2 regions of the Exiguobacterium sp. UBA3968 genome follow, and region 1 is predicted to be linked to the other one. Evidence: riboswitches for the same ligand, from Rfam matches in the RefSeq annotation. Region 1 holds a riboswitch; the other holds the start of a gene.
What was found. Region 1 has a riboswitch for FMN ahead of B3S86_RS10390 (ECF transporter S component). Riboswitches for the same ligand answer to the same signal wherever they lie in the genome.
Positions count from the first base shown of each region.

Region 2: it holds a riboswitch for FMN, as region 1 does, so the genes downstream of both, ribD (bifunctional diaminohydroxyphosphoribosylaminopyrimidine deaminase/5-amino-6-(5-phosphoribosylamino)uracil reductase RibD) here and B3S86_RS10390 (ECF transporter S component) in region 1, are expected to answer to the same signal.

Region 1 is NZ_DGCW01000005.1:1,670,644-1,685,936, forward strand. It holds gene B3S86_RS10365 (NAD(P)/FAD-dependent oxidoreductase) at 1-652, shown strand, start outside; gene B3S86_RS10370 (GNAT family N-acetyltransferase) at 894-1,385, opposite strand; gene B3S86_RS10375 (GNAT family N-acetyltransferase) at 1,382-1,885, opposite strand; gene B3S86_RS10380 (NAD-dependent epimerase/dehydratase family protein) at 1,882-2,748, opposite strand; gene B3S86_RS10385 (HesB/IscA family protein) at 2,867-3,217, opposite strand; FMN riboswitch at 3,329-3,471, shown strand; gene B3S86_RS10390 (ECF transporter S component) at 3,626-4,192, shown strand; gene B3S86_RS10395 (YuzB family protein) at 4,269-4,502, opposite strand; gene B3S86_RS10400 (NAD(P)/FAD-dependent oxidoreductase) at 4,595-5,647, shown strand; gene B3S86_RS10405 (DUF1462 family protein) at 5,689-5,985, opposite strand; gene B3S86_RS10410 (NifU family protein) at 6,095-6,322, shown strand; gene B3S86_RS10415 (TIGR01457 family HAD-type hydrolase) at 6,365-7,129, opposite strand; gene B3S86_RS10420 (DUF86 domain-containing protein) at 7,136-7,579, opposite strand; gene glpX (class II fructose-bisphosphatase) at 7,731-8,711, shown strand; gene B3S86_RS10430 (DUF3055 domain-containing protein) at 8,747-9,022, shown strand; gene B3S86_RS10435 (general stress protein) at 9,058-9,504, opposite strand; gene B3S86_RS10440 (YutD family protein) at 9,590-9,967, opposite strand; gene lipA (lipoyl synthase) at 10,063-10,962, opposite strand; gene B3S86_RS10450 (bifunctional metallophosphatase/5'-nucleotidase) at 11,024-12,325, opposite strand; gene B3S86_RS10455 (DUF72 domain-containing protein) at 12,347-13,189, opposite strand; gene B3S86_RS10460 (acyltransferase) at 13,358-14,431, opposite strand; gene B3S86_RS10465 (dihydrofolate reductase family protein) at 14,578-15,129, opposite strand; gene sufB (Fe-S cluster assembly protein SufB) at 15,215-15,293, opposite strand, start outside.
Region 2 is NZ_DGCW01000005.1:2,043,896-2,059,188, reverse strand. It holds gene B3S86_RS12285 (methionine ABC transporter permease) at 1-522, shown strand, start outside; gene B3S86_RS12280 (MetQ/NlpA family ABC transporter substrate-binding protein) at 542-1,360, shown strand; gene B3S86_RS12275 (M20 family metallopeptidase) at 1,383-2,588, shown strand; FMN riboswitch at 2,772-2,916, shown strand; gene ribD (bifunctional diaminohydroxyphosphoribosylaminopyrimidine deaminase/5-amino-6-(5-phosphoribosylamino)uracil reductase RibD) at 3,075-4,115, shown strand; gene ribE (riboflavin synthase) at 4,100-4,726, shown strand; gene ribA (GTP cyclohydrolase II) at 4,726-5,916, shown strand; gene ribE (6,7-dimethyl-8-ribityllumazine synthase) at 5,913-6,371, shown strand; gene B3S86_RS12250 (DUF6612 family protein) at 6,584-7,405, shown strand; gene B3S86_RS12245 (alanine/glycine:cation symporter family protein) at 8,018-9,376, shown strand; gene treC (alpha,alpha-phosphotrehalase) at 9,614-11,254, opposite strand; gene treP (PTS system trehalose-specific EIIBC component) at 11,276-12,715, opposite strand; gene treR (trehalose operon repressor) at 12,898-13,605, opposite strand; gene B3S86_RS12225 (DUF4352 domain-containing protein) at 13,734-14,381, opposite strand; gene B3S86_RS12220 (alkaline phosphatase) at 14,393-15,293, opposite strand, start outside.

The sequences.
Region 1 (15,293 bases):
AGGGAACGGTTCGTTCGCTGCGCGCCCACTCGGTGTCGCGGACGCGGAACGCTTCGAGGAAACAAACTTGCACTATTTCGTCAACGACATGGAACGTTTCAAGGATCGTCAAGTCGTCCTGCTTGGTGGTGGCGATTCAGCAGTCGACTGGTCATTGATGCTTGAACCGATTGCCAAATCTGTCACGCTCGTCCACCGTCGCGATAAGTTCCGTGCCCATGAACATTCGGTCGAACTATTACATGACTCATCCGTTAACGTCATGACGCCGTATACGCTCGAATCGGTCACAGGTGAGACGCACATCGAGACGATGACGTTCAAACATGCTGAAAGTGGCGAAGTCGTCGTCGTTGCTGCTGACGATGTCGTCTGCAACTTTGGTTTCGTCTCGTCACTCGGACCGATCAAAGAATGGGAAGTCGAGTTCGAACGCAATTCGATTCGCGTCAACTCGAAGATGGAGACTGCGATTCCGGGCGTCTTCGCTTGTGGAGATATTGCGACTTACGAAGGACGCGTCAAATTGATCGCAACAGGCTTCGGTGAAGCACCGATTGCCGTCAACCAGGCGAAACTTCTTGTCGATCCATCGGCTCGTCACCCGCAACACTCGACGAGTCTGTTCGAAAAAGTAACGAATCATTCTTGAGATAAATGAATGGCTGCAAACAAATAAGAGGTCGAATTCTGGATAACATACCGGAGTCCGACCTCTTATTTTGATGGAATCACACCTAGGACGTGACCAAACATCTTTGACTCCTACAGGAAAAGGAAGCACGATGTGTGCTTCCGTCAGGGATAAGGAAGACCCGACAGATCACATGGAATGGGAACTGGCGCGGCTTACATCCCGCCTGAGGAAAGCGAAGATGTTGAAACGTCCGATTTCATACGAATGATCTTTTAACAGGCATCCGGTAAACCCGCTGCACGAGTTCCACCCCACCACGCTCAATCATCGATTCTTCGAAGAGCTGACCGCCGAATCGCTCGTAAAACTGGCACGCCGGATTATCCCGCAAGACAGAAACCTGCATTGACTCGTATTCCGCCAAGTCCTCGATGATACGTTGAAACAATGCCTTCCCGAGCCCATGCCCTTGAGAAGCTCGCAAAACATAAATCGCGTAGAGTTCTCCTTCACGCGCATCCCTTCGATTTGGTCCACCTTGCGCAAAGCCAACGACTTCGTCTTCTAACTCCACAACATACACGCGCTGATCGACTAACGTCTGCTCCCATTGTTTCGTCCGTTTCTCGTAAGACAACTGTGCTAAATAAGAGTCAGGGATGATCCCTTGATACGTCTCCCGCCAGGCATCGATATGAACGCGCGCAATAGTCGACGCATCTTCAAGACGTGCTTCACGAATTCTCATAACGGGATAATGAAGCGACGTGTCTCGCGTCCATTGCGAACAGTTGGTTCGATTTCCTGTCCGCCGTTCGCTAAGATGACACGACGTGATGCGAGATTATCAACACCACACGTCAATAGCACTTGATCAAGTCCACGCTGACGTGCTTCTTCAAGCGCAAGCTGAAGACCTGTCGTCGCATACCCTTTCTGACGCTCAGATGGTCGGATCCCGTATCCGATATGTCCACCATACAACTTCAAGTTCTCCGTTAAATCATGCCGGAAGTTCAGTGCGCCGACAATTCGTTGTCCATCAACCATCCAGTACGTCGAATGCGTGACAAGACCTTCTCTGACTGTCGTTTCCATTTCTTTAAGCTCCGCGAAATAGGTAGCGAGCGGTTCATACGTATCCCCGACCGCTTCCGGTACGATCGTTTCGCCTGACTCTCGCCAGTCTTCTAAAAAGGCGCGGTACTCCGTTTCCCACGCAAGAGTTGGTTTCATCAACTGCATCATTGGTGATTGCGCACCTCCTCTTCAATCAAACGATCGAGCCAGTCATCGATATGTTGGAACAGATAGCCCGCTTCTTTCGCAGCTGTCGTGTCCATATAGAAATCGCGTTCTGGCGCAAGTGGCGATTCATCCTCTCCTTTTGCGACGATTTGGCTCGTCGTTCCCGCAATATGGTCGATTTTATCCATCAGGTCTTGAATCGATAGGACGCCGTCACTCGCAGCGTTGATTGGTCCTGTCAATTCCGAACGACCACACCACTCAAGAAAGGCAGCGGCTTCATAACTTGAGATGTAGCCCATCTTCGCATAGTTGTTTTCAGCGATAATCGGACGACCGTCAAGCGCGCGTTTGATATGGAAGACAAGTCGTTCCGTATAATCGTCTGGCCCGAGGACAACAGGAAAACGAACGGCAACGACAGGGAAGGTCGCGCGTTGGAAGAAATAACTCTCCGCTTGGCGCTTTCCTTCGCCATACCCATGTTCCTTCTCAAGATCATATTTCCCGGGAAACGGATTGTAGGCGCGTTCCGTGATCTTCGCACCACCGTCTTCATAAACAGACATCGTCGACGTCAACACATAGCGTCCGACTTTTCCTTCAAACGCGTCGATCGCGAGCTTGGCTTGATACGGCGTGAAGCAGATGTTGTCATAGATGACATCCCAGTGCTGTTGACTTAGATCCTTCATCGTACTACTTGACGTTCGGTCTCCTTTAAAAAATGTCAAGCCCTTCGCGACGGGTGGAGTATGCTCACCGCGTGTGACGATCGTCACATCATCCCCCGAATCGGCTAAACGAATTGCTAAGCGTCGTCCGAAATAGCGTGTCCCCCCGAAGATCAATACTTTTCTCATCCTGAAGCCCTCCCTGTTCGTAGTAGCATTCACTCTCTGTAATATTTCGAGTAAACTCAACAAGTCTCCTGTATGAGAGCAACAAAAAAATCGTGGACGATGTCCACGATTGGATTCATTAACAGCCACCCGGTGTCCCAGCATTCGTTGCTGTCCGGAATGATGTTCCGCAACCACACGTTGCGATGGCATTCGGATTCGTGATCGTGAATCCGCCGCCGAGCATTGACTGTTTATAATCGATTTCCAGTCCTTTGACGACCGGATAATCCTTTTCGTCCACGATGACGGTCACGCCGTGCTGTTCAAAAACGAGATCCGTTTCTTTTTGTTGATCGAATCCCATTCCGTACGACAGACCACTACATCCACCACCTTGGACGAGCATCCGAAGATTTCGTTCATCTGCTGGTGCCTGCGCCATCATGTCCTGGACTTGTAGCGCTGCTGCCTCCGTTAAATGGATCATGTCATCACCTTCCTTTTCTTTAGTATACGCAACTTCTGAGCGAATCGAAACCTAGTTGCTTGAAACTATCTTGAATTCGTTGTATAAATGGTATGTACAATAAAATAATCGTTCCATCTTCAGGGCAGGGTGAAATTCCCGACCGGCGGTAAACAACTCTTTTTAAGTTGAAGCCCGCGAGCGAATAGGGCGCTATTTGCTGATTCTGTGTAATTCAGGAGCCGACAGTACAGTCTGGATGGGAGAAGATGGCGGCATGAGTTTGAATTTGATCGATTTTGCAATAATCGATTAGGTTTATTTAATGCGGACTTCTCCCCTGTTGATCTGATCAATAGGGGTTTCTTTATGGTCGCAGTCATGCCAATACTTCATCGAGAGGAACGAGCAAAAGGAGACAATACTCGTATGAAACGCACACAAAAAATGGTCACTCTGTCAATGTTAGGTTCAATCTCATTTGTTCTTATGCTTATCAATTTTCCACTACCGTTCTTACCAAACTATCTGAAGATCGACTTCAGTGATGTTCCTGCTCTTGTCGCAGCGATCATGTTCTCACCGGTCGCAGGTGTCATCGTCGAAGCATTGAAGAACGTGTTATACTACATCTTCCGCGGAAGTGGTGTTCCGGTCGGAGAATTCGCGAACTTCGCTGCAGGCGTCGCATTCGTACTACCTGTCAGCTGGTTCTACCACAAAAAGAAATCAACACAAGGTCTCGCAACTGGTCTCGTCGCTGGTACGATCACGATGGCACTCGGTCTTGCGATCCTCAACTATATCTTGATCCTTCCAGCGTATGCATGGTTCCTCGGTATGGATTACATGGCGGATCCAGCTGTCAAATGGACAGCGATCACTGCCGGTATCTTACCGTTTAACGTCATCAAGGCTTTGTTCATCTCGGCACTCTTCATTCCATTGTTCTTGAAACTACGCCCATGGATGATGCGCCGCCAACAATCTGCCTGATCCGAAAAGCTGCGCCCGCTGACGGACACGAATCCCCTCGTTCAGACGAACGAGGGGATTTTTTGGCCGTCCATGCTCACAGCTCATTCTCTTCGATTTTCAGATAAATCTTTTCAAGCAACTCTTCCGGCGTTTCACCTACGACGGTCTCACCATCTACGAGACAAAAATGGTCAAGCGAACAAATCCCGCAATAACCGAGGCAACCGTATTCGACGACGTCAACATTCGGGTCACGTTCAAGTTGCTCCATGACGACCTGTGTACCAGCCGCTAAGTTACTAATACAAAATTCAATAATCGGATTCACTTTTTTTCCTCCTTCAAGCAGGAAACGACCTGCCTCATGTCGTATTATACAAGGTCAGACTGATTTAGGGGAACTAAGGGGGATTTTACGTTATGAAGCAGTTGGTCGTACTCGGCGGAGGTTATGGTGGAATGCGGATTTGTGAGCGATTCAAGGACGAGGAAGTTGCCGTCACGCTCGTCGACCGTCTACCGTACCACGCACTCAAAACGGAATACTACGCACTCGCAGCAGGTACATTATCAGATCGGGATGTCCGGATTGAATTTCCGGAGGGGAAACATCTTACCTATAAATATGGACATGTCATCAAAATCTCACCAGAGACGAATACAGTCCATCTGCAGGACGGATCAGAATTATTCTATGATGACTTAATCATCGCCCTCGGTTGCGAGGATAAATACCACAACATTCCGGGTGCTCAAGAATTTACATACAGCATCCAGACACTAGAAGAATCACGGAAGACACAACAAGCGATTTATGGTCTGTCACCGGAATCCGTTGTCTCGATCGTCGGTGCTGGTCTATCTGGTGTCGAACTCGCCAGTGAACTACATGAGAGCCGGAAGGATTTGACGATTCGTCTATTCGACCGCGGTCCATCCGTCTTGTCGTTCTTATCCGATAAAGTCTCGTCTTACGTTCAGGAATGGTTCGAGGAACATGATGTTGAAGTCATCAACAACTCGAATGTCACGCTCGTCACAGCGGACGATGTGCGAAACGGCGACGATACGTATCCATCCGACTTAACGATTTGGACAGCTGGTACGCAGCCGGTCAAAGTTGTACGCGATCTCGGCTTTGCTGCGGATAGTGGCGGTCGGATCAAATTGACGGAACATCATCACGTACCGGAATACGATAACGTCTTCGTCATCGGTGATTGTGCAAGTCTACCGTATGCACCAAGTGGTCAACTCGCAGAACATCAGGCAGAACAAGTCGTCGATGTCTTACAAGCCAAGTGGCAAGGAAAGAAATTACCGAAGCTGCCAGAAATTAAACTGCGCGGGATGCTCGGTTCACTCGGAAAATCAGATGGTTTCGGAATCGTCATGGGCAAACAAGCACTGACGGGGAAAGTCCCACGTCTCTTGAAGTCCGGTGTCTTATGGAAACACAAAAAGATTAAATGAGCAAAAGAGGTGTCCCAAGCTTTGGGATACCTCTTTTTCGTTCATCCCGCCTGATTCAGCTTCGCATCGATTGCCGCTGTGATCGTCTTGAGTTTGACGTACCCCTCATCAATCATCTCATCATCGAGCACGATCAGTGGATAAAAATAGACATCCTCTTTCAGCGCTTCCGTCCATTGATCTGATGTTGCTGTCTCGAAATCAACATAGCGAAGCGTCATCGCTTGCTCATATTTCCGCCCGAGGACGGCTTGTAGCCAACTGAATGTCTCTTCCGAGCTAGGTGCCCCGACACAACTCGGACAGGTGACCGCTGTTCCGTAAACCGTGATTTCCATCTTGAAGTCCCCCTTTTCAATTCACTCCTCTTTAGTATACAAGTTTTCCAGATTGAGAACATTTTTCAACCCTGTTACAATGAAACTATACGAAAGGATGTGTTTACGCATGGAAATGTTTGATCAAGTGAATGAAGTTCTTGAAAAATTGCGTCCGTTCCTTCTTCGTGATGGAGGAGACGTTGAACTCGTAGATGTAGAAGACGGAATCGTAAAACTCCGTTTGATGGGAGCTTGTGGTAGCTGCCCAAGTTCAACAATCACATTGAAGGCCGGTATCGAACGTGCCCTTCTTGAAGAAGTCGCTGGCGTCGTCGAAGTCGAACAAGTCTTCTAATACATGAAATCCCGAACGAATTCTCGTTCGGGATTTTTTGATTCATAGAATCCATTCAGCTAACGTATCAACCATGTATGTCGGTTGACGATCCTGCCCTTGAATGAAGACTGGTGTATGGACGCCAGAATTGACGTGCATCGTCCGGATACCTCCATTGATCCCGAAAAGAATGTCCGTATGGTAGTTGTCTCCGACCATGATGACGTCTTCTTTTGACAGACCAATCATTTCTGTCGCGATATCGACCATGACTGGTTCTGGTTTACCGATGAAGAACGGTTCCTTCTCCGTCGTCACGCGCAGGACGGACGTCAAAGCACCATTACCTGGCAGGAAACCACGTTCGGTCGGAATCGCGATATCACCGTTCGTTGAAATAAACCGGGCACCGGCACGAATCGCAAGTGCACCAACAGCGAGTTTTTCGTACGTGATTTGACGATCGAGACCGATGACGACGTAATCTGCCGCTTCGGTTGCGACGACGTCTAACCCTTCTCGTTCAAGCGCGTCGATCAGTCCTGTTTCTCCGATCGCATAGACGCGCGCTTTTGGTGACAGGTCAGCAATATAACGACCAGTCGCCATCGCACTCGTCAAAACGTGTTTCGCATCGGAATGAACACCCATCCCGCGTAGTTTCTCTGCCACGGCTTCTGCCGTCATCGACGCGTTATTCGTCACGAACAAGTACGGAATGCCCTCTGCTTGCAGACGATTGACGAAATCGACCGCTTCTTTTACCGGTTCCGTTCCGTTATACATCGTTCCATCTAAATCAAATAAATAGCCTTTTGCCTTCATCCTGACTCACTCCTCGTTTGGTAAAAATGCAGACACCGGTCCGAGTTCTGTCTCGATATACCGGCGAATCGCTTCCGGAAAACGACGTAGTTCTGCTTCCTCTGTCTCAAGTATCGCCCGAATCTCCGCCATACTCGACTGTGTGAATGACCGGACGATCAACGTACGTAACGCAACGAGCTTTTTCAGACTCGTCGCAAGCGGTCCATCAATCACCTTCTCATCTTCTAGGATGAGGATGATATCTTCATAACTTCCCGGATCCCGCATGATGAATCCATCAATCATACTGTTTCCGATATCGATGACACTCTCGATGACTAAAAAACCGATCCGCTCCATAGCCAGTGCCGTCGTCACCGGATCCCCCGTAATTTCCTTACTTTGTCGAAGTGCTGTCTCATAACAGACGACCGTCTCTTCGATTTTTTGACGATTGACGAAATACATCTTCATTCCCCCTCACATTCTCCATTTTATCGTTATCCAGCAATCCTGAAAAGCAGAAAGGTCATTTGCATCACATTCCCCAATGTGTTATCCTCAATTTAGATTTTTGCTGAAAATAGTATGTCACATTGGTGACGTGGAGGTTATATACATGGAACGGGAACTCGCACTGGAAATCGTACGCGCTACGGAAGCAGCAGCACTAGCTTCTGCTCAATGGATTGGTCGCGGTAAGAAAAATGAAGCGGATGACGCAGCAACGACTGCGATGCGCGAAGTCTTGAACACGGTCAACATGAACGGAACAGTCGTCATCGGTGAAGGCGAGCTCGACGAAGCACCGATGCTCTTCATCGGCGAACGTGTCGGAACAGCGAACGGTCCAATCGTTGATATCGCCGTCGATCCGCTCGAAGGAACGAACATCGTCGCTAAAGGACTTGGCAATGCGATGGTCGTCATCGCCGTCGCCGATCAAGGCGCCCTGCTCCACGCACCCGATATGTATATGGATAAATTAACAGTCGGACCGAACTTGAAAGGGCACGTCTCACTCGACGACCCGCTTGAAGTCATCATCGAAAAGGCAGCACAATATAACAATAAACGGATCGAGGACGTCACGGTCATCATGCAAGACCGTCCACGTCATGATCATTTCCGCGAAGCAGCGATGCGGATGGGCGCACGCGTCCGTCTGTTTGAAGACGGTGATGTCTCAGCTGGAATCGCACCACTTTCTCCTGCGACAGGAATTGATATCTTCATCGGAACAGGCGGTGCGCCTGAAGGTGTCATCACGGCTGCTGCCGTCAAAGCGATGGGTGGCGATATGCAAGCACGCTTACATCCATTGAACGAAGAAGAAACAGCTCGCGTCATCCGAATGGGTCTAGCGGATCCACTTCAACTCTTAACGCTCGACGACCTGATCAAAAGCGACGACTGCATCTTCGCAGCAACAGGCGTCACGACAGGCGAAATGCTCGATGGCGTGAAGTTCTTGACGGATGATATCGTTGAAACGACATCTCTCGTCATGCGTTCGAAAACACGGACAATCCGAAAAGTGATCGCCGAGCATAGCTTATCGCGTAAACCATACTTGCAAAAAGTCCCCCAAACCCTTTAATCTGAAACAGACGTTAGGGAAATGAGGGAAGCTGAATGATGGAAGAACGTGATTTTTTATACGATGATGTCGAACAAACGAAGACACGCTTCGTCAGTTGGATTGGAGAAGCCAGTCGGTTTGATCTCGCCATCACGCATTCGGAACATTTTTACGGTAAGATTCTCGTCTTGAATCTCTTATCGAATCGCTATGCAATCATCGGCGCGGATGATTTCGATGAACCCGGCTACATCGCAACAGCGTTTGACGTCGAAGACGATGCGGCAACGGAACTCGAAATGTATCTTCGCGCTTATATCGGTCTATGAAAAAAGCCTTCGTCGCGGACGAAGGCTTTTTTGTCTTATAAGAGACGATCGTTTCGTTCATTTAATGTGTTCGGTCCGCTAAAGACATTCGTATTATCTGACTCGTCATGAGCACGGCGCTCTGAATGCTGATCCGCTTCATCACCGACAAGTAACACGAATTGACCGCTTTCGACTGCATGATTCGCACGATCGACGTCTTCCTTCGTCAAGCCACTTCCGTGGATGACATCTCCATGAGAGACCGATTCATCTTTTTTGAAGATACTCTTGATTTCCTGCCATAGATTACGATGATCTTCCTGCGATAGACGCGTGGATGTCTGTTGGTTGTTTAGATCCGCCAATTCCTCTATTTGTTCGAGATCGTATTTGTCGTGTGCTAAGACTTTTAAATCAGTCGAGACGACACCCGCAACACGGAGATCGTGCACGGCACTGACGACTTCTGGTACGGATGAGTAAATTCCAACGATTCGCATGGATGATTCCTCCTATAGGTACGTGATACTTATAGTAATAGCCGAATTCCTTCCAATAAAAACGCTTTTCTGTATGACAGTTTGATTACTCGCCTTCCGTCTTGTCTGGTGCAGGTGCGAACTTCCGTTTCAACTTCAACGTATTGGATGAAGAACCGTCGAAGCGAGGTGGTGCTTCTTCTCCTTCTACCAATCCGACCTTCTTGACGATGAAATAGGCACATCCGAAGTTACAGTATTCGTAGAGATAATCAGCCACATGCGAAATCTTTGTATCGAATGTCGCTTTCTCGTGTTGATCCTCATAGAAGCCACGTAGTCGTAATTGACCGTGCCCCCAGTCGCCCACGATATAATCATATTTTTCAAGGACATCGCTGAAACGACCGATGAAGGCTTCTTCATTAAAGCCTTCCCGTTTCTCTTCGACGACTTCATAACGTTCCCGATTGACTTGTATCATTATTCCCACCTCCTGCTGTTCTTATCATAGCATATTCCATTTCTCCTGACAGACGAAAAACCGTCCGAGTCAGCTGCTCGAACGGTCGTTGATCGTTAGTCGATCGGAAGTGCTGTTTTATTCTTTTTCGCTGCGTTGACTTGCTCATCTGCATGATACGATGAACGAACGAGTGGACCAGCTTCACAGTGTGAGAAGCCTTTACCAAGCGCAATCTGTTTCAGTTCAGCGAATTCTTGCGGTGTATAGTACTTGATGACGTCGAGGTGCTTTTTCGTCGGTTGGAGATACTGACCGATCGTCATGATGTCGACGTTGTTTGCGCGAAGATCATCCATCGTTTCGAGAATCTCTTCCCATGTCTCACCAAGACCAAGCATCAAGCTCGACTTCGTTGGAATTTCAGGTGCGAGCTCCTTCGAACGACGAAGGAATTCAAGCGTCCGGTCGTATGTGGCTTTTGCACGAACAGTCGGCGTCAGACGGCGAACCGTCTCGATGTTATGGTTCATAATGTCTGGTTGTGCGTCAATCAATGTTTTCAGAGCTTCGAAATTCCCACCCATGTCTGAAGGTAAGACTTCGATTGATGTCTCCGGGTTCATCCGACGAACTTCACGAACCGTCTCAGCGTAAACGCCTGCTCCGAAATCATTCAGATCATCGCGTGCGACCGCTGTGATGACCGCGTGCTTCAGGTTCATCAAACGGACCGATTCCGCGACACGTTTTGGTTCTTCGAGATCGAGTTCGTTCGGACGTCCTGTCGTCACGGCGCAAAAACGGCACGCACGTGTACAGATACTTCCGAGGATCATGAACGTCGCCGTCCGGCGTACCGCCCAACACTCGTGGATATTCGGACACTTTGCTTCCTCACAGACAGTATGTAGCTTTTTCTCGCGCATCATACTCTTTAATTCTGTGTAGGTCTCATTCGTATTCAGCTTGATTTTCAACCATTCCGGTTTACGTTGGATTTCTCCGCGTCCCATGGTTTCGCTTCCCCCTTCATCCCCAAAAAGTCAATTAAGTCTGCTTTAGTATAACAAACAATCAGGGTTTGCGAACATGCAATTCATTATATTCCGACTTCTCCGATAAGCGTTCAAACAACAAATCACGCAACAATTCAGGCATGAAATATTCTTTTGGCATCTCTTTGATGGCCGGGAATAATGGACCGAACGTAAACATATCCGGCAAGACGACAGAATAATCGCGTGTTAGCTCAAGCGGTTGATGATCCGCCAAACCAGCATAATGCATCCGTCCCATCAACTTTCCTCGGAATCCAAGACCACGAACCTTTAAGTGCTCGAACTGTTCTTTGTTGACTTCATCGAGGAATGTTTGTAATTCCATTCCTGTCATCGTGACTTTACAAGGATTGATCGGATGTGGACAGAGTCGATGTAAATCAAAGGCAGAGACGGGACCTGGTGGAAGCGACCCGAGCAGAATACCGGCTGGTACACAAGCGATATCTGCCTCACACCAGTCGCGCATCGTCTCGACGAGCAACTGTGAAAACGGCGACTCACTGAACCAATCATTGGCTAGACCCGCTGTCTCGCCAATCGGTTCCTTCATCTGTTGTTCCGCCAGATATTGTTCTCGATCGAGTAATTTCGCTGTCGCCTCATCCTCAACGTAATCGTGTAGGGAATGAAGTACTGCTTCTTTCTCACCCGTATCCGTATTCATATAAATCTCACCCGCATACTGACCGTGTTTTCCGGCTTGCGTGATTAAGACACCGTTCTTGACGACACCATCATCGAGGACATGATGCGTATGCGCACCGATGATTAAATCAAGTTCTGGAAAGCGCATCGCAAGTTCTTCATCCTGATAAAATCCGAGGTGACTTAAACAAATCAGGACGTCGACTTCCTGGCGCAAACGTTCGATCTCGCGCGCCGCGACGTCAAATGGTTCTTCGATCGTCCAACCGAGTAATCCGTATAGTTCAATATAAGGTGCCGTCAGACCAAAAACACCGACTTTTCCCGTCGGTAACTCATGAATGACACCTTGCTTAGCGAATGGTGCTTCTAAATTCGAGACAAGGACTGGAAAGTCTGCTTCCGTATAGAGGTCTGCTAACCAGTCGTGCGGAAACGTAATCCCTTCATTGTTTCCGATCGTCACAGCAGTCGGCATCAACGCGTTCAATAAATGCGTATTAATTTTTCCTTTTGTCGCTTCCGTCGCTGGATCGACACGGTCAGCATGATCGCCTAAATCAAAAACAAGCGAATCATACGTCCGGTGTTCCTTGACGAATGACATGTAGCGAGGCCACATGTCGAAGTGTGAGTGCAAATCATTATAGTGAATGATGTGTAACTTCATGCAGAAGCCCCCCTTGATGATTTAAAACAAAGAGATTTGTCGCGGCGCGAGTTCATAGTCGAGATCAAGAATTTCGATTAATCGTTTCGCATTCGGGGCAGCATCTCCTGCTGAGTTGTTATTGAAAAAGACATAGACATCCTTTGCTTCCGCTGCAACGTCGCGGACGTGACTTGCAAGTTCCTGTAGCTCATCTTCTGAGTAACGATAGAGACAGCGGACTTTTCGCCAATCGTCACTACTTTGACCCGGTTTCTTTAACCAACCGGCCTTGTTTCGTCCATGTAATCGAATGAATGCCGTCTCCTGCGTCACGACAGGTACGAATGGTACGGAACCGTCTTCCGTCTGCGGTTCATCACAAATCGTATGGATGAACTGATGTTCCTTCAAAAAACGGAGCGTCCGCTCACGATAGGCTTCCGAGTACCACGATGGATTTCGGAATTCGATCGCGACTGGCAGTCCAGCAAGCGATTTTCGGATCGTTTGCAAGTATTCCAAGTGCAATTTACTGACATCGAACCATGGTGGAAGTTGGACAAGGATTGCCGCAATTTTTCCACTCTTACGCATCGGTTCAATCGACGTGATATATTGTTCAAAAATTGGTCCGAGCGGATCTTTATTTTCCCGGTCGTGCCCACTCATCGCGCGGTGGACCTTAATGATGAAGCGGAAACCGTCCGGTGTCTCAGATACCCATTTCTCATAGTTTCGTTCTGGTTGAATCGCATAGAACGTCGAGTCGACCTCAACTGCTGGAAAGTGCCCAGCATAGGCAGCTAGTTTTTCTTTTCGATCTTGCGGGGTCAAGTAGAGACTATCATGATCTCCCCAGCCCGTGACACCGATATATATCATGCTCTCTTCCCCCTCGCGTGTTCTATTCTACCTATTCATCATAGCATAGCAGAATCCAGGATTTCTTCTTCAATGCTTCCTAAGCAAACACTCTTTTTTCAGAAAAAAGACATCCCTCTCCTCCCTACTCATGCAGGAAGGAAAAGGATGTCTAGTTAACGATTTTCATTATGAAGCAGAAGTCTGTGCCTCAACGATTTTTGGAGCAGGCGCTCTTCGTTTCGGTACCGGAACGATATAGTTACCGTAGGGCAATAGACTGATGACATACGATACAGAAATCGAAGCTGCAAGCGTGACGATCATCGCACAAACGAACATACTCGCAGAGTCGAAGTAAGCAAAGAGATCTGTTCGACCGATTCCGCGGATGACGAGCGGATGAATCAGATAGATGCCCATCGAATGTGTTCCAATCGTTTGAAAGAGTCGCATTGCTGTCGCATCTCTCTGCACATATTGAAAAGCATAATTCAAAACGACAAGAACGAACGGGATATACACGAGGTTCGCAAGATTCGTAGAAGTATAAATTCGGTTCAAATCAATACTGACCCAAATATCAACTAAAATCAATCCACTGATGAGCAACAAGATCGTCCGATGACGTTTTAGAATCTGTTGTATTTCTTCATAATAAACAGCGTATGTAATTCCCATCATGAAATACGCGATCCAGTTAAGTAAGAAAGAGCGACTGTTGACGACTTGATTGAGGAAGTCGTTATTCGTCGTTAAGCTTCCTGACGTCAGCCAGAAATAGTTGACGCCCATCGCAACCACTGTTGCAACAAGTAGCATGGTTCCTTTCTTGAATCTTACGAGAAATGGAAAGACGACATAAAACTGAAGCACAGTCAAAATGAAGTACAAATGGAAGTTCGCCGTTCCATAAAGGAAGTACTCCGATAACGGCACACCCGGCTTCAAACTATCTTCTACATGAAAACGATACACGAGATAGACGGTACTCCAAATCAGATAAGGGATGAAAATTTTAGAAAAACGCGATTTAACGAATGTTCCAAGATTAAATCCTTTGCGCTGGACCATCGACATCAATAGAAAAGCACTGATGATGGCAAAAATCGGCGTACCGATTCGAGCAAACTGGTTGATATAACCGATTGCCTCGTTTGTAAATTCTCCTTGGGAATAATAGAGACCAGCGATGACATGGACAGCGACGACCAAAATTGCCGCAATCGATCGAATGACTGGAATTTCCTGATAAAATTTCATTTTTTCACACCTTAATCAGTTTTATAGATTTTTTACAAAAGTTATTATAATCTATTTTCGCCCATATTAAATGAAAATATCCAAATTTTATTGAATGTCACAAAAAAAAGAATCTCTTTTGAAATAAGAGACTCTTTTTATAAAGACTAGATTTTTTCGTAAGCTAACGCGATACATCCCGATTTAAAGACGTGTGTCTCGACTAACCGTAGCGCTTGTGATTGATCAAACACTGGATACATTCGTTTCCCATCTCCGAGTAGAACAGGATAGATCACAACATGATAGCGATCGACGAGTCCAAGCTCAATCGCTTCAGCAGCAAGCGTCGCTCCCCCGATCGCAATCTGCTTCCCAGGTAGGGATTTTAGTGCTTGAAGTTCCTCGGTAAGCGACGTGGTCGCTAGACGCGCCTTTCCTTCGACAGCGTCGAGCGTTCGCGAGAAGACGATCTTCTCAAGCGCCTGCCACGTTTTCGCATACTCAACGATGATCGGCTCGTCTTCTTGATCCGCTGTCTCCCAGTACTGCATCATTTCATACAAACGACGTCCATAGACATGGGTATCGAACGCTCTCTCATAATCGTTGAAGTACTGATGCAGTTCCGCATCCGGTGAAGCGAAATCGATGCTGCCTGACGCATCCTCGATATAACCGTCAAGCGAGACTTGAAAGGAATAAACGATATCACGCATAGTAACCCCTCCTTTTTCACTCTATACCCGTTTTCCTCAAGTCATGAAAAAACTCCCTCATCCGCAGATGAGAGAGTAAGACGAATTATCCGATTGAACCTTCCATCTCGAACTTGATGAGACGGTTCATTTCGACCGCATATTCCATTGGAAGTTCTTTTGTG
Region 2 (15,293 bases), 370 kb from region 1:
GCATTGCTCGAGAACGTCCCGCTGTTCACATTCTTCAACAGTATCGTCAATATCTTCCGTTCAATTCCGTTCATCATCTTACTTGTTGCGATCATCCCGTTGACACGGTTGATCGTCCAGACGTCGATCGGAACCGAAGCCGCAATCGTCCCGCTCGTCTTTTACGCCGCACCGTACATGGCGCGTCTGATCGAGAGCTCGTTACTTGAAGTCGATAAAGGCGTCCTTGAGGCAGCAGAAGCGATGGGCGCGACACCGTTTCAAACGATTTTCCGCTTCCTTCTGCCGGAAGCACTCGGTTCACTAATCCTTAATTTAACGATTGCAACAGTCGGCTTGATCGGGGCATCAGCGATGGCAGGCGCCATCGGTGGTGGCGGTTTGGGTGACTTAGCAATTACGTACGGTTATCAACGGTTCGACACGAAAGTCATGATCATCACGGTCGGGATTCTCGTTATCTTAGTCCAAGGCTTACAGACGACAGGCAACATCGTCGCACGAAAAATCAGAAGACATTAATCAAGGGAGCGATTCAGCCATGAAAAAAGCAGTAGCGATTGGAGCAACATTAACGACGATTTTATTTGCCGGGTGCTCAGCATCAGGAGAAGAAGAAAAGACGATCAAGCTCGGGGTCAGCGGTTCAGACACTCAAGTGTGGGATTACGTCGCGAAAAAAGCGGAAAAGGAGGGCATCAAAATCGAGCTCGTCAAGTTCTCCGATTATGTCCAGCCGAACATGGCACTGGCTGAGGGTGAGATCGACGCCAATGCTTTCCAGACGATTTCCTACTTCAACGCCTTCAAGAAGGAACATAAGTTGAAGCTGTCGCCGATTGCGACGACCGTCATTGCACCGATGGGCATTTACTCAGATAAATATAAGGACGTCAAAGATATTCCAGTCGGTGGCAAAATCGCTGTTCCGAACGAAGCGACGAACATGGGACGTGCCTTCTTGTTACTACAAGAAGCAGGTTTGATCAAATTACCGGACGACTTCGACGGCAATGGATCGGTCGATAAGATCGTTGAAAATCCGAAGAAACTGAAAATCGTTCCGATCGTCGCTGGACAAACGCCACGCGTCTTACCGGACGTCGCTGCATCGATCATCAATAACGGTATTGCTGTTGACGCAGGACTAAATCCGATCAAGGACTCGATCGTCCATGAGAACGAGACAGCAAAACCATACATCAACATCATCGCGACACGGACGGAAGACAAGAACAAAAAAGAACTGAAAAAGATCGCGTCGCTTTACCAACAAAAAGATGTCGCGGCTTTCATCAAAAAAGAATATAAAGGTAGCTCGATCCCGACGTTCGTTCCACTAAGCGACATCGGCGAATAAATTCTAAAGGAGAGTGGATAGCATGACGACACCAGTACGCACGACATGGGTAGAGACGATTGAGCAGGACATCGAACAAAAACGGGAATCGTATCTTGAGACGAGCCACCGGATTCATGCGACGCCGGAAATCGGTAACGAGGAATTCTTTGCTTCGCGACTACATGCAGAGCGTTTGACGGCAGAAGGCTTTACAGTAGAACTCGGCGTCGCAGGGCACGAGACCGCGTTCTTCGCGAAGAAGTCAAGCGACCGACCTGGCGCGACAATTGCCTTTCTCGCTGAGTACGATGCGTTGCCGGGCATCGGACACGCATGCGGTCATAATATCATCGGAACGACGAGTGTCGCAGCGGCGATTGCGCTCAGCAAAGTGCTTGATGAAGTCGGTGGGAGTGTCGTCGTGCTTGGAACGCCAGCCGAAGAAGGTGGGCCGAACGGAAGTGCGAAAGGCAGTTTCGTCAAACACCAGTTGCTTGAAGGAATCGATGCGGCCTTGATGGTCCACCCGTCCGGACAAACGCGGATCACGGGGTCCTCGCTTGCGGTCGATCCGCTCGATTTTGCCTTTACGGGTCGTCCCGCGCACGCAGCGGCGACACCGGAAGAAGGTATCAACGCTCTCGACGCTGTCATTCAGCTCTTCAATGGAATCAACGCCTTACGTCAGCAGTTACCGGACGATGTCCGGATCCACGGGATCATCACGCATGGTGGCGATGCGCCGAACATCATTCCGGAATACGCAAAAGCACGTTTCTTCATTCGGGCGACGACACGGGAACGGCTGAATGCCGTCACGGAGAAAGTCAAAGCGGTCGCGCAAGGTGCGGCACTTGCGACCGGGGCGACGCTTGACGTCATCGCTTTCCAAAATGAAGTCGACAATCTTGTCTTCAACCGGACGTTTGATCGTCTCTTCCAAGAAGAAGCAGAGGCGCTTGGGCAAATCGTGCACCTCGACGAACGACCGGGTCTTGGATCGACGGACGCGGGTAACATCAGTCAAGTCATCCCGACAATCCATCCGTATATCAAGATTGGTCCGGACGATCTCGTCGCCCATACAGAAGCATTCAAAGAAGCAGCCCGTTCGGAAGCGGGGGATGAAGCGTTGATCGCAGGCGCTAAAATCCTCGCACGGACAGCACTTCGCGTCCTCGCTGATGAACGGACACGCGGAGCGATTGCCCAAGAATTCCACGACCGGAAGAACGGGTATTTGTAACCGGAACACAATGACTGGACGCACTGATATAAGGTGCTCCAGTCATTTTTAGTATCCAATAGATCACGAATTGGGGAGGGGTAACAGAAGTGGAACGAAATCATAAAAGAGCCAATACCGAAACATTTGCGCTTTGTTTTCTTGAAAAAGATATGCTAGGCTAAAGTTGTATAACTCAATAATCCAGTTCTTCGGGGTAGGGTGAAAATCCCAACCGGCGGTGATGCGATCGATCGATCGACGAGCCCGCGACCCGTGATGTACGCATCATGGCTGACTTGGTGAGATTCCAGGGCCGACGGTAAAGTCCGGATGGGAGAAGAACGAAACGACGCGATTCAAGCTGTTTTCTGAAAAAATGTTTTCAGGAGATGGTCTCTTTCTGCATGCGAAAAAGCAGAAGGCGAACCGTGTATTTCGTGAACCCTTCTATACAGACGCCCCTTTTTCAAGGGGCGTCTTTTTTATTTGAAAGGAGTGAACGCGATGTCACAGATGATGAGTTATGCCATGCAATTAGCACATATGTTAAACGGACAAACAAGTCCGAATCCAAGTGTCGGCTGTGTCATCGTCAAACAAGGACGCATCATCGGTTTTGGTGCGCACCGGTTTGCCGGTGGTCCGCACGCGGAAGTCGAAGCCTTGCGAATGGCAGGAGAGGCCGCCCGTGGTGCTGATCTCTACGTGACGCTTGAGCCATGCAACCATCATGGTAAGACACCACCATGTACGGAAGCGATTCTACAAGCCGGGATCAAACGGGTTTTCGTCGCAACGGAAGACAAACATGCGATTGTCGCTGGTTCAGGGATCAAACGGCTTCAAGACGCGGGAATCGAAGTCGAAGTCGGCTTGTTACGGCATGAAGCGGAAGTCCTCTACGAGACATTTTGGAAAACGATCGAACGGAAACGTCCGACCGTGACCGTCAAAATCGCTCAGACGATGAACGGGATCGCGGCAACGGGGGAACAGCGCTGGATCACGTCAGAAGAAGCACGCGCGAATGGTCGCGCCCTGCGTGGTCGCCATGATGCGATCCTCGTCGGAAGTGAAACGGTGCTCGTCGATGATCCAGCACTGACTTTACGCGCAGTGTCAGGTATCGAGCCGATTCGAGTAATCGTCGATCGCCGTGGTCGGGTGCCAGAGACCGCGCAAGTCTTTTGCGATGGAAAAAATCCAACGTACTGGCTGACGAGTGTTCCTCGGATAAGTCATGATCAAGTGACGGTGCTCGTCGGTGAATATGAGACGCCGGAAGCGATTCTTAAACGCTTATACGAACAAGACATCCGCAGCGTTTTGATTGAAGGTGGACCGACGATTCAAGCCACATTCTTTGAAGCAGATCTCGTCGACCAGATTGAAGTCTACCAAGCCCCGTCGATTTTTGAAGGGACTGCCTGGAACGGACGACATGATATCGAAGAACGTTTTCAAATCGATCAGATTGAAACGGTCGGACCGGATCTCCATCTGACGTACATCCGAAAGGAGGAAACGATATGTTCACCGGATTGATTGAGGAAGTCGGGACCTTAAAACGAAAGATTCCGCGACCGAATGGATTAGCACTTGAAATTGAAGCGCACCGGGTGCTCGAAGGAACGAAGATTGGTGACAGCATCGCCGTCGACGGGATTTGTTTGACGGTCACGTCAATGAGCCCAACCGGTTTTACGGCGGATGCTGTCCATGACACGATTCGTTCGACAGCACTCGGCACGTACCGGGTCGGAAACCCGTTGCAACTCGAACGGGCGATGCCGGCAGACGGTCGGTTCGGTGGACATTTCGTCAGTGGGCACATCGACGGGACGGCACGACTAATCAGTCGGCGACCGGACGGAGAAGCGATGGTGTATACGTTTGATGTCGGATCGTGGCAAAAGTATTGCATTCCAAAAGGATCAATCGCGATCAACGGCACGAGCCTGACCTTGCAACGCGTCACCTCGGAAACGATCTCGATTTCATTGATTCCGCATTCCCGTCAAGTGACGACGTTTGATCGATTGGCAAGCGGCGCAGTCGTCAATATCGAGTGTGACATGATGGCGAAACATCTCTATCATTTCACGCAACATGAGAAACAGACGGACTGGGCAGCATTCTTAGGAGGCGACATGTAATGAACGGATTCGACTTGATTGAAGATGCGATAGAAGATTTGAAGAACGGACGACCGATCATCGTCTGTGATGACGAGGATCGTGAGAATGAGGGCGATCTCGTCATGCTCGCAGAACACGCGACACCAGAAAACATCAACTTCATGATTACGTATGGAAAAGGACTCGTCTGTGTTCCGGTTAGTCCATATGTGGCAGAGCGATTACATCTCTCGCCGATGACGGACAATAATACGGACCCGCACGGTACGGCATTCACGCTCAGCATTGATCATGAAGAAGCGAAGACCGGCATCAGTGCCGAAGAGCGTTCGCTGACGATCCAGCGGATGCTGACGGATGGACCGGAACGTTTCAAACGACCGGGTCACATCTTCCCGTTGATCGCAAAAGAGGGCGGTGTTCGGGAACGACGCGGACATACGGAAGCAGGTGTTGACCTTGCCCGTCTTGCCGGTAGCGATGAGATTGCCGTCATTTGTGAAATCATCAAGGAAGATGGCACGATGGCACGGGTGGATGATTTGCTTCTCTATAAGGAAGAACACGACTTAAAACTGATCACGATCGAGGCACTCGTCGCGTATCTCGAGCGTCCATTGACGCGGGAAGCGGAAGTGTTGCTTCCGACGACATTCGGAGCTTTCCGGATGGTCGGCTATACGACGCAAGATAAGAAAGAACATGTCGCCGTCTTATCCGGTGAAGCGCACGATGGGATGCTCGTCCGTCTGCACTCGGAATGTCTGACAGGGGATGTCTTCGGTTCGAAACGTTGCGATTGTGGTCCACAACTCGATGCGGCACTTGAGCGAATCGAACGAGAAGGTGGAGCCGTCTTGTATCTACGTCAGGAAGGACGCGGCATCGGTCTGATGGCGAAGTTGAAAGCGTACGAGTTGCAGGAACAAGGACTCGATACAGTTGAAGCGAACCATGCACTCGGTTATCCGACAGACATGCGTGATTATACGGTCGCGGCCAACATGTTGCGTGATCTTGGCGTGACGAAGATCCGCTTGATGACGAACAATCCAGACAAACAACGGGTGCTCGAGCAAGAGGGGATTGAAGTCATCGAACGTGTTCCCCATCAAGTACCCGTTGAACCGGAAAATCAGCGTTATCTGAAAACAAAACAAACGAAACTCGGGCACTGGCTCGATATCCAAGGAGGACACACATCATGATTTATGAAGGTTTCTTAACGGGAGAAGGACTACGCGTCGCAATCGTCGCAGCACGTTTTAATGAATTGATCACATCAAAACTCGTCGGAGGAGCGAACGACGCGTTCCGTCGTCACGGTGTTGCGGCGGATGCTGTGGATACAGCATGGGTTCCTGGAGCATTTGAAATTCCACTCGTTGCGGAAAAGTTAGCGAAAAGCGGTAAGTATGATGCGGTCATCACACTGGGTGCCGTCATCCGCGGAGCAACATCACATTATGACTATGTCTGTAACGAAGTCGCGAAAGGTGTCGCGAGTGCGTCGCGTGATACAGGCGTACCCATCATCTTCGGTGTCCTGACGACGGATTCGATCGAGCAAGCGGTCGAACGTGCCGGTACGAAAGCTGGAAATAAAGGCTACGAAGCTGCCGTTTCCGCGATTGAGATGGCGAATCTTTTACGCACGATCTAACGAAATAAGGATAGGGTGACGGAAGTTTCCGTCATCCTATTTTTTTGTGGACATTTTGCAGGTGATAAATCAAATTTCAAAAAAAGAATAGTAGATTTGAAATATGAGGATTTGTTTTGAAGAAGAACGGTAATGAGGTAATAAAGAAACTTTGAAACATTTTCCAATGTTTTTCGTAAATCAGGGTAACGCGTATAAAGGAGGAAATGAATATGAAGAAAACAAGGTGGGTAGCAGCTGGGATCGTCGCAGCATCGATTGGACTAGCTGGATGTCAAGATGGGCAGACAGATTCGGGGAGTGGCAGTGGGTCTGGTTCGACGAAGTCGGGGGAACTCTCGAATACGGAATTACTGAATAAAGCGACAGCCGCTCAAAAAGATATTAAATCGTTCCACATGGAGGGGACAGTCAATTCAAAAGCAGGTGAGATGGCAGTAGATCAGAAGGTATCAGCCGATATCATCCAGAAGCCGCTTACGATGCATCAGACGATGACGATGAAAAATCCACAGGACGGTAAGGACATGTCGATCGAGAGCTATATCGTCGACGATAAGATGTATCTATCGCAAAACGGACAATGGCTCGTTCAAGATGTCTCGGAGCTAGGTGATATGGTTGAGGCGATGGAGTCATCGGCATCGACGGATCAAAATCTCAAGCTACTGAAAAAGTACAAAGACAACTGGACCGCCAAAAAAGAGGGTGACGTTTATCAAATCGACGTCAAACTAAAAGGGGACGACCTCAAAGCATTCATGAAGGATTCGCTCGAGCAGACAGGACAGATGGCACAGATGAAAGATGCGATGGACAGCATCGATTACAAGAAAATGAATTACACGATGACGTATGATGCGAAAACATTCTATCCGAAATCACTCGATATGGACATGGTGTTTGCGATTGAAAAAGATACCGAGTTCAATATGAAGAACGAGTCGACGTTCTCAAAATTCAATGAGATCAGCGAAATCAAATTACCTGCGGAAGCAAAAGATGCACAACCGCTCACAGGTGCAGCACAATAAACATCGAAGTCCCCTCTCTTCCATGAAGATGAGGGGACTATTTTGAGACTTGGAACTGACGAAGAACTTCTTTTAGTGCTTCCGTCTGTTTTTGACTGACGGAAATCTGTTCGTGCATATCGCGGAATGCTTGAGCGTCATCCTAGTATTGAATCGAGATAGCTTCGAATAAATCATTGTCATTGACGACTTTCGTATCGATGAAGGACAGCACCCCACCGGACGCGGCATTCAAATGTTCGATCGTCTTGAGTGGCAAGTTCGTAGGTTTTGCCTGCAGTTGGCGAATAGGACCGAAGATCGATTATAAAATCAAGATAATAAAGATTCCACTGAACACTCCAATGACAACGATCGTAGTGAACAGGAGGATGTGTGCTGTGTTAACGGTATCCGTGATCGTTGCTCCGTTATTCTTAGCCTATTGATTATTAAATTTCACGATTTCGTCAGTTGTTCCGAGACGGTGAAGTATGAATCACGACTATCTCCTTCATATTATTGAAATGAATAAGTATCAAAATAGTTTCATAAAAAAATAGTTTGACAATTATCAGTAAATTCTGAAAAAATGGTAAAGAACTACATATTTCATAAAGGGAGGTAACACGAATGGGAAATTCATTTAGTGACTGGATCAGTACGGTGTCCAATCTTGTTTGGGGACCACCGTTACTTATTCTGTTGGTCGGTACGGGGATTTACTTGACGATTCGCTTAGGATTCATTCAAATTACCAAACTACCGTATGCGCTGAAGCTCGCGTTTTCAAAGCATCAGGACGATAAGTCGGAAGGCGACATCAGTCACTTTCAAGCATTGATGACGGCACTGGCTGCGACCGTCGGTACGGGGAATATCGTTGGTGTCGCAACCGCCGTCGTCCTCGGCGGACCGGGTGCGATCGTTTGGATGTGGTTGTCCGGTCTATTCGGGATGGCGACGAAGTATGCGGAAGCAATCCTTGCCGTCAAGTACCGTGTCGTTGATGAAAATGGACAGATGGCAGGGGGGCCAATGTATTATCTCGAGCGTGGGCTGAAGCAGAAATGGCTGGGTGTCTTGTTTGCCGCATTCGCTTCAATCGCTGCGTTCGGGATCGGGAACGGGGTCCAGACGAATTCGGTCGCCCTCGCGATGAAATCAACGTTCGATGTGCCACTTTACGTGACGGGGATCGTATTGATGGTACTGACAGGCGTCGTCATTCTTGGTGGGGTCAAATCAATCGGAAAAGTTGTCAGTTTGTTTGTTCCGTTTATGATTTTCTTCTATGTTGGAAGTGGATTACTGATTCTCGTCATGAACTATGACTTGATTCCAGGTGCGATTTCGACGATCTTCAGCAGCACGTTCTCAAGCGAAGCAATTACGGGTGGCGCGATCGGGGCGGCGATTCGTTATGGTGTCGCGCGTGGTGTCTTCTCAAATGAAGCGGGTCTTGGTTCAGCACCGATTGCAGCCGCTGCAGCGAAAACGGACTTCCCAGGACGTCAAGCGCTCGTTTCGATGACGCAGGTGTTTTTAGATACATTGGTCGTCTGTTCGATCACAGGTTTGACGCTCGTCATGGGAGGACAACTTGATACGAAGTTACAAGGCGTTGAATTGACGACAGCAAGCTTCGAGGTCTTCCTCGGTCCTGCCGGAAAATACATCGTCACGATTGGACTCGTCATGTTTGCTTATTCGACTGTTCTTGGCTGGTCGTATTATGGCGAAAAATCAATCTATTATCTATTCGGTCAAAAATCGATCCTCCCATACCGTATCCTGTTCGTCTTAGTCGCCGGAGCGGGTGCGATGACGACGAACTTGAACATGGTCTGGGCGATTTCCGATGTCTTTAATGGATTGATGGCGATTCCGAACTTAATCGGTTTGATTGGATTGTCCGGTGTCGTCATTGCTGAGACACGACTGTTCCGCGAACAGTTGAGACGAGAAGAAGCGAATCGGAAAGTTTCGTAGAACATGCGAAAATGAAAGACTCGGAAGGAACTAGTGCTTAAAAATCATTTTTGAAAACGAATGACTTTGCCATCCTCGCTTTCCCTGACAAAAGAATGTACCATGCTTTCTTTTCCTGTAGGAGTCGAGGAATAGGCATTCACATTCTATATCTATTCAACGAAAGAGAAGATTGGTTTCTAGGGTATCCCTTGGAAACCAACCTTCTCTTTTTTGCGTGTGCTCCGTCTCATTCAATCACTTTTTACGATAAAGCATCAGTGATTCATAAGGTCGTAACGTTAAAGTGTACCCCTCTGTCTGCATCTGCTGATAATTATGAAGCAACACCGTATAGTCCGATCCGTCATGAGGTAACGTGAACGTCGTGTCCGTTCCGTAGAAATTCGAGACGACGAGTAATTCTTCTTCACTCGTTGCGCGTTCGTACGCCCAGAGTGATGGATCGTCCGGTGTCAACAGCCGGTATGAACCGTCCGTGAGCACGTCATACTGTTTGCGGAGTTGAATCAACCGCTTGTAATGATGATAGACTGAATCAGGGTCTGCGATAGCAGCCTCGACATTGATTTGATCGTACGTCGGCGAGACCGGGATCCATGGCTCACTTGTACTAAAGCCACCGTTTACGGCGTCTGACCAAGGCATCGGTGTCCGCGCGTTATCGCGTGATTTTTGACGGATCGCAGCGAGAATTGCTTCTTCCGATACACCGTTGGTCCGTGCTTCTTGATAGGCATTCAATGTCTCGACATCACGGTAGTCGGACAGATTCGTGAAGTCCGGATTCGGCATTCCGATCTCTTCTCCTTGGTAAATATACGGTGTACCTTGCAAGCCATGAAGCGTCGTCGCAAGCATCTTTGCACTCTCGACACGATACGCGACGTCGTCACCAAACCGGCTGACGACGCGGGGTTGGTCATGGTTACACCAAAAAATCGCGTTCCATGCTTGTCCGTTCATGCCAGTTTGCCAGTCGGAGAAAATTTGTTTCAACTGCTTGAAGTCAAACGGTGCAGCCGTCCATTTTTCACCGTTCGGATAATCGACCTTCAAGTGATGGAAATTGAACGTCATCTTCAGTTCTTGATTTTCGAGCGAAGAATATTGAAGACAATGTTCAAGCGACGTCGACGACATCTCACCGACCGTCAAGAGATCGTGTCCGGCAAAAACGGCTGCGTTCATCTCTTGCAAGTAGTCATGAATGTTTGGTCCGTCCGTATAGTATGCACGTCCGTCTCCCTCGGGATCATTGGGAAGCCCTGGCGTCTTCGAGATCAAGTTAATGACGTCGAGTCGGAAGCCGCTGACCCCTTTATCGCGCCAAAAGCGCATCATCGCGTAAACGTCTTCCCGGAGTCGGGGATTTTCCCAGTTCAGGTCCGCTTGCGTCTTGTCGAACAGGTGCAAGTAATACTTACCAGCTACCTCATCGAATGACCAAGCAGGACCGCCGAACTTCGATACCCAGTCGTTCGGTGTCTCGCGCCAAATGAAGTAGTCATGATAGGGACTGTCCGGATGACGTCCTTCTTCGAACCAAGCGTGTGACGTCGAGCAGTGATTGACGACGATATCCATCATGACCGACAGACCACGTCGTTTTGTTTCTGCGAGTAACGTCTCGAAATCATCCATCGTTCCATACGAGGGATCAATCGCGTAATAGTCACTGACATCATATCCATTATCGTTTTGCGGTGAGGCGTAGACCGGCGTCAACCACAGGTAATCGACACCAAGATCCGCCAGATAATCGAGTTTGGCCGTGACCCCGCGCAACGTACCGGTCGCTTTGCCCTCCGGACTATAAAAACTCTTCGGATAGATTTGATAAACGGCGGATTTGCGCCAATCGGTTGTCGTGATCATCAGATACACACCTTTCTGAAATTACGCCGCTTTGTTCAGTGCGGCTTTTTTTGCGCGTTTCGTTGAGACATAGTGGAACAGGAACGTACAGGCAATAGGAACGATAATTGCGATTACCATGCCGACAATGAACGATAGAATCGACCCGGGTACGATCGAGATGAAAGCAGGTAAGCCACCGACACCGATTGCAGGAGCAAGGACACCGCTGACTGCGATGAAGGCAGACGCGATTGCTGATCCGACGAGTGCCGCATAAAACGGATATTTGAATCGAAGATTAACCCCGAACATCGCTGGTTCCGTGATCCCAAAGTAAGCGGATAGGGCCGACGTCGACGCCATGTTCTTATCGTTGACGTTTTTCGCGAGGAAGAGCATCGCAAGCGTTGCTGAACCTTGGGCGATGTTCGAGATCGCGATCATCGGCCAGATAAACGTCGTTCCATTTTGTCCGATCAACTGTAAGTCGACGGCGATGAACATGTGATGCATGCCGGTGATGACGAGCGGTGCGTAGAGTGCACCGAATAATAAGGCACCGAGTAACGGAACGGCTTCGAACGTATTGACGACACCAATCGTGATCCAGTCACCGACTTGACGTGTGACCGGTCCGATGACGGCAAGGGCAAGGAAGCCCGTTAATGTGATCGTCGTAATCGGTACGACGAGTAATTGGATGGCGTTCGGTACGCGTTTTTTGAGCCAGCGTTCAATCGTGCTAAGGACATAAGCGGCTGCGAGCACCGGGAGAATTTGTCCTTGATAGCCGACTTTTTCGATTTCAAACAGACCGAGGATGTTGAACGTCGGAATTTCACCTTTTAAAGCGCTCTGTCCGTAATTCCAAGCGTTTAAGAGATCAGGGTGAACAAGCATTAGACCCATGACGATTCCGAGGATCTCACTTCCACCGAAGCGTTTCGTTGCCGACCAGCCGACGAGTGCCGGGAGGAAGACGAAAGCGGTATTTGCCATCATATTGATCAGGTCCCATAATCCTTGTAGATTCGGATAACGATCAATCATCGTCTTGCCACCGAATTCGATACCGAACAGATTATTGATCCCCATTAAGAGACCAGCGACGATGATCGCCGGGATGATGGGCATGAAGACGTCGGAAAAGACTTTGATCAACTTTTGGAACGGGTTCATTTTCGCCGCTCCTGACGATTTAACGTCCGCAATCGTTGTCGCCTGCAAACCAGTCAGTTGAATGAATTCAGCATAGACCCGGTCGACATCACCGGCACCAATGACGATTTGATAAACGCCTGCGTTCAAGAACGCGCCTTTGACGAGCGGAACTTCAAGTAAGGCTTCTTGGTCGACAAGCTCTTGATTTTTAAGCGTTAAGCGAAGACGGGTGACACAGTGAGCTGCCTGCTCAACGTTCTCCTTGCCTCCGATTTTCTCAATGATTTGCTCTGCAATCTGACGATAGTTTGGTTTCATCTCGATGCTCCTTTTTGGAAGTGACGTACTCGACCACTTTTGAAATGAAAACGTTTTCTTATCTGCGCACACTTATCTTAACTTATCTATATAAGTTGGTCAAGAACTTATATAGATAAGTTAAGATGTTAAAAAAAGAGAGAACCCGTCATGTACGGATTCCCTCATGGATCACCATCTATTCAACGCCGTGCGATATCGGTGAATTGAAATTTATCGAGGCGGTGACGTGATTCCGTTCGCTCGAAATGTTGGCCTTCATAGAAGTACGTATCGTTCGTGACGACGATGACGTGTGTCATGTCGTGAAGATCAAGTCGTTCTTGGTCTTCCCGTGTCGCAGGGCGCGCTTCAATCTTTCGTTTCGCATAGCTGATCTGCCGTCCGAGTGTCTCTTCAATGTAATGATAGATGGACCCTTTAGCAATGTCAGCGGTTAGGCCGGGCACAAGTGCGGTCACGAAATGATTAATGTCACGGATGACGCGTTCGCCATCAATCTGACGAATCCGCTCAATACGGGTTACGTCTGTTCCTTGTGCCACATGCAATAACGAAGCGAGCTCAGGAGAGGCGGAGAGCACTTCGCACGATAGCACATCCGTCTCGACAGCATGTCGACCCATCCGGCGATGCGCCTCCGAAAAGCTGACGATTCCGTTGAACTGAAACTCGATCGCTTCTTGTGATAGAACGAAGACACCCTTTCCTTGGTGTTTGCGGACGAAGCCTTTCTCTTGCAGCGCATCGATCGCTTTTCGGACCGTTCCACGACTCGCCTCGAATTCATGCATCAATTCTGTCTCAGAAGGTAATTTCATGTCAGCTGGAAGCGTTCCTTCTTGAATCCGTTGTGCGAGTTGATGATAAATGGTTAAGTATTTCGGCATACAATCCGTCCTTTGCACTCAAATAGTACTTTTAGTGTAGCATGGAACGAATACAGGCATCAAAATAGCTCCACCTATGGTCCGGGTACAACCGGAAAACAGATGGAGCGCAAAAGTGTGAAGGGTAGTTAACGAAGGGATGTCGAATACGTCGTACCCTTTTGGAGGACCGCTTGTTTTTCATCGAGTACGTCACTCGTCAAGAGTTCGATTGATGTGACCGGGCGTTCCAAGATGAATCCAAAGTTACCACTATGAGTTTCAGACGGAGCATATGTCTTTGCCAGGGATTCGAGATAGACATCGTCTTCAAGTGTCTTTTCCGCTTCGTCATCCAGTTTGAAATGAGCAACGGGATTAAAGGTGACGGGTGCGTCACTCGTGTTTGTGATCATGACACGTATCTTAATCAGATCAAAGGACTCATCGTGCGTATAACCATGGAAGAAATCGATCATGCCGTAGCTTGGACGGGCGTGAAAGACTTTGATTTCTTCGATCGTCATCTTGATTGGACCAATCTTCCGCGTTTCATTCACTGGTTTGAACTGTTTTAACGTCAGGTCGCCTTTGTCGTCCGTCACGGTTTGATCGATTTTCGTCAGCTGACGATCATCTGGAAGTTGTGGGTTCGGGACATAGGCGCTTGTTTTTTCAAGCAGTACCGGCTGCTCTTGTTTCGCAGACGATGGTTCTTTCGGTGTGTCTTGTGATGCGGAAGTGCTACAACCAGCGAGCACTGTCCCAAGCATCAAAGTAGCAAGGATCTGTTTCATGAGACGTCTCCTTATTTCTTCGCCTTCAACAGATCGAAGATGATTTTGGCGTGATCCGTGTTATCGACTTGACCAGCGAATCGGTCTTTCGCAGGACCGAACGCATAGACGGGTACGTCTTCACCCGTATGACCACCTGTCGTCCAGCCCGTATGCGAGCGTTCGTTGAAGATCTCTTCGATGGCATTATCGATGTCGAGTAATGTTTTCGATTCAGCAGCGCGAGAGACGCTGTCGATTTCTTGATCCGTCAAGGCGAGTTTGTCTTGGTCGATGTACTTCATTAACGTTTTCCGTACGTCCGCGCCTTCGACGATTTGCTGCGCCATGAAGTCAGGTGTCTTCTTCGCTGCTTTGATTGGCTCAGCGAACCAGTTGTAAATGCCATCTGCACCAATCGAGTAACCGCCAGTCGAGTGGTCGGCTGTTGCGACGACGAGTGTATGCTTATCCTTCTTCGCGAAAGCGATCGCGGCTTTAAAAGCACGTTCGAAATCTTCCATCTCACTCATCGCACCGACGATATCATTGTCGTGTCCTGCCCAGTCAATTTGACTGCCTTCGACCATCAGGAAGAATCCTTTTTTATTCGAATCAAGTCGCTTGATTGCGGCGTTCGTCATTTGAGCAAGTGACGGGACTGAGTTTTCGCGATCGATTCGTTTAGGTAATCCACCGTCTGCGAACAATCCGAGCACTTGTTTATTTTTATCCGCTTGCAGCTGATTGAGGTCAGTGACATAGCTATAGCCATCTTTCTTGAACGCTTTCGTCAAATCGACGTCTGGACGGACGAAGTTCGATTTCCCACCCCCGAGCATGACATCAATCTTATGTTTGCCGTTCACACGTTCTTTGAAATAGTCATCTGCAATCGCATTCATGTTTTTACGACTTTCGTCATGCGCACCG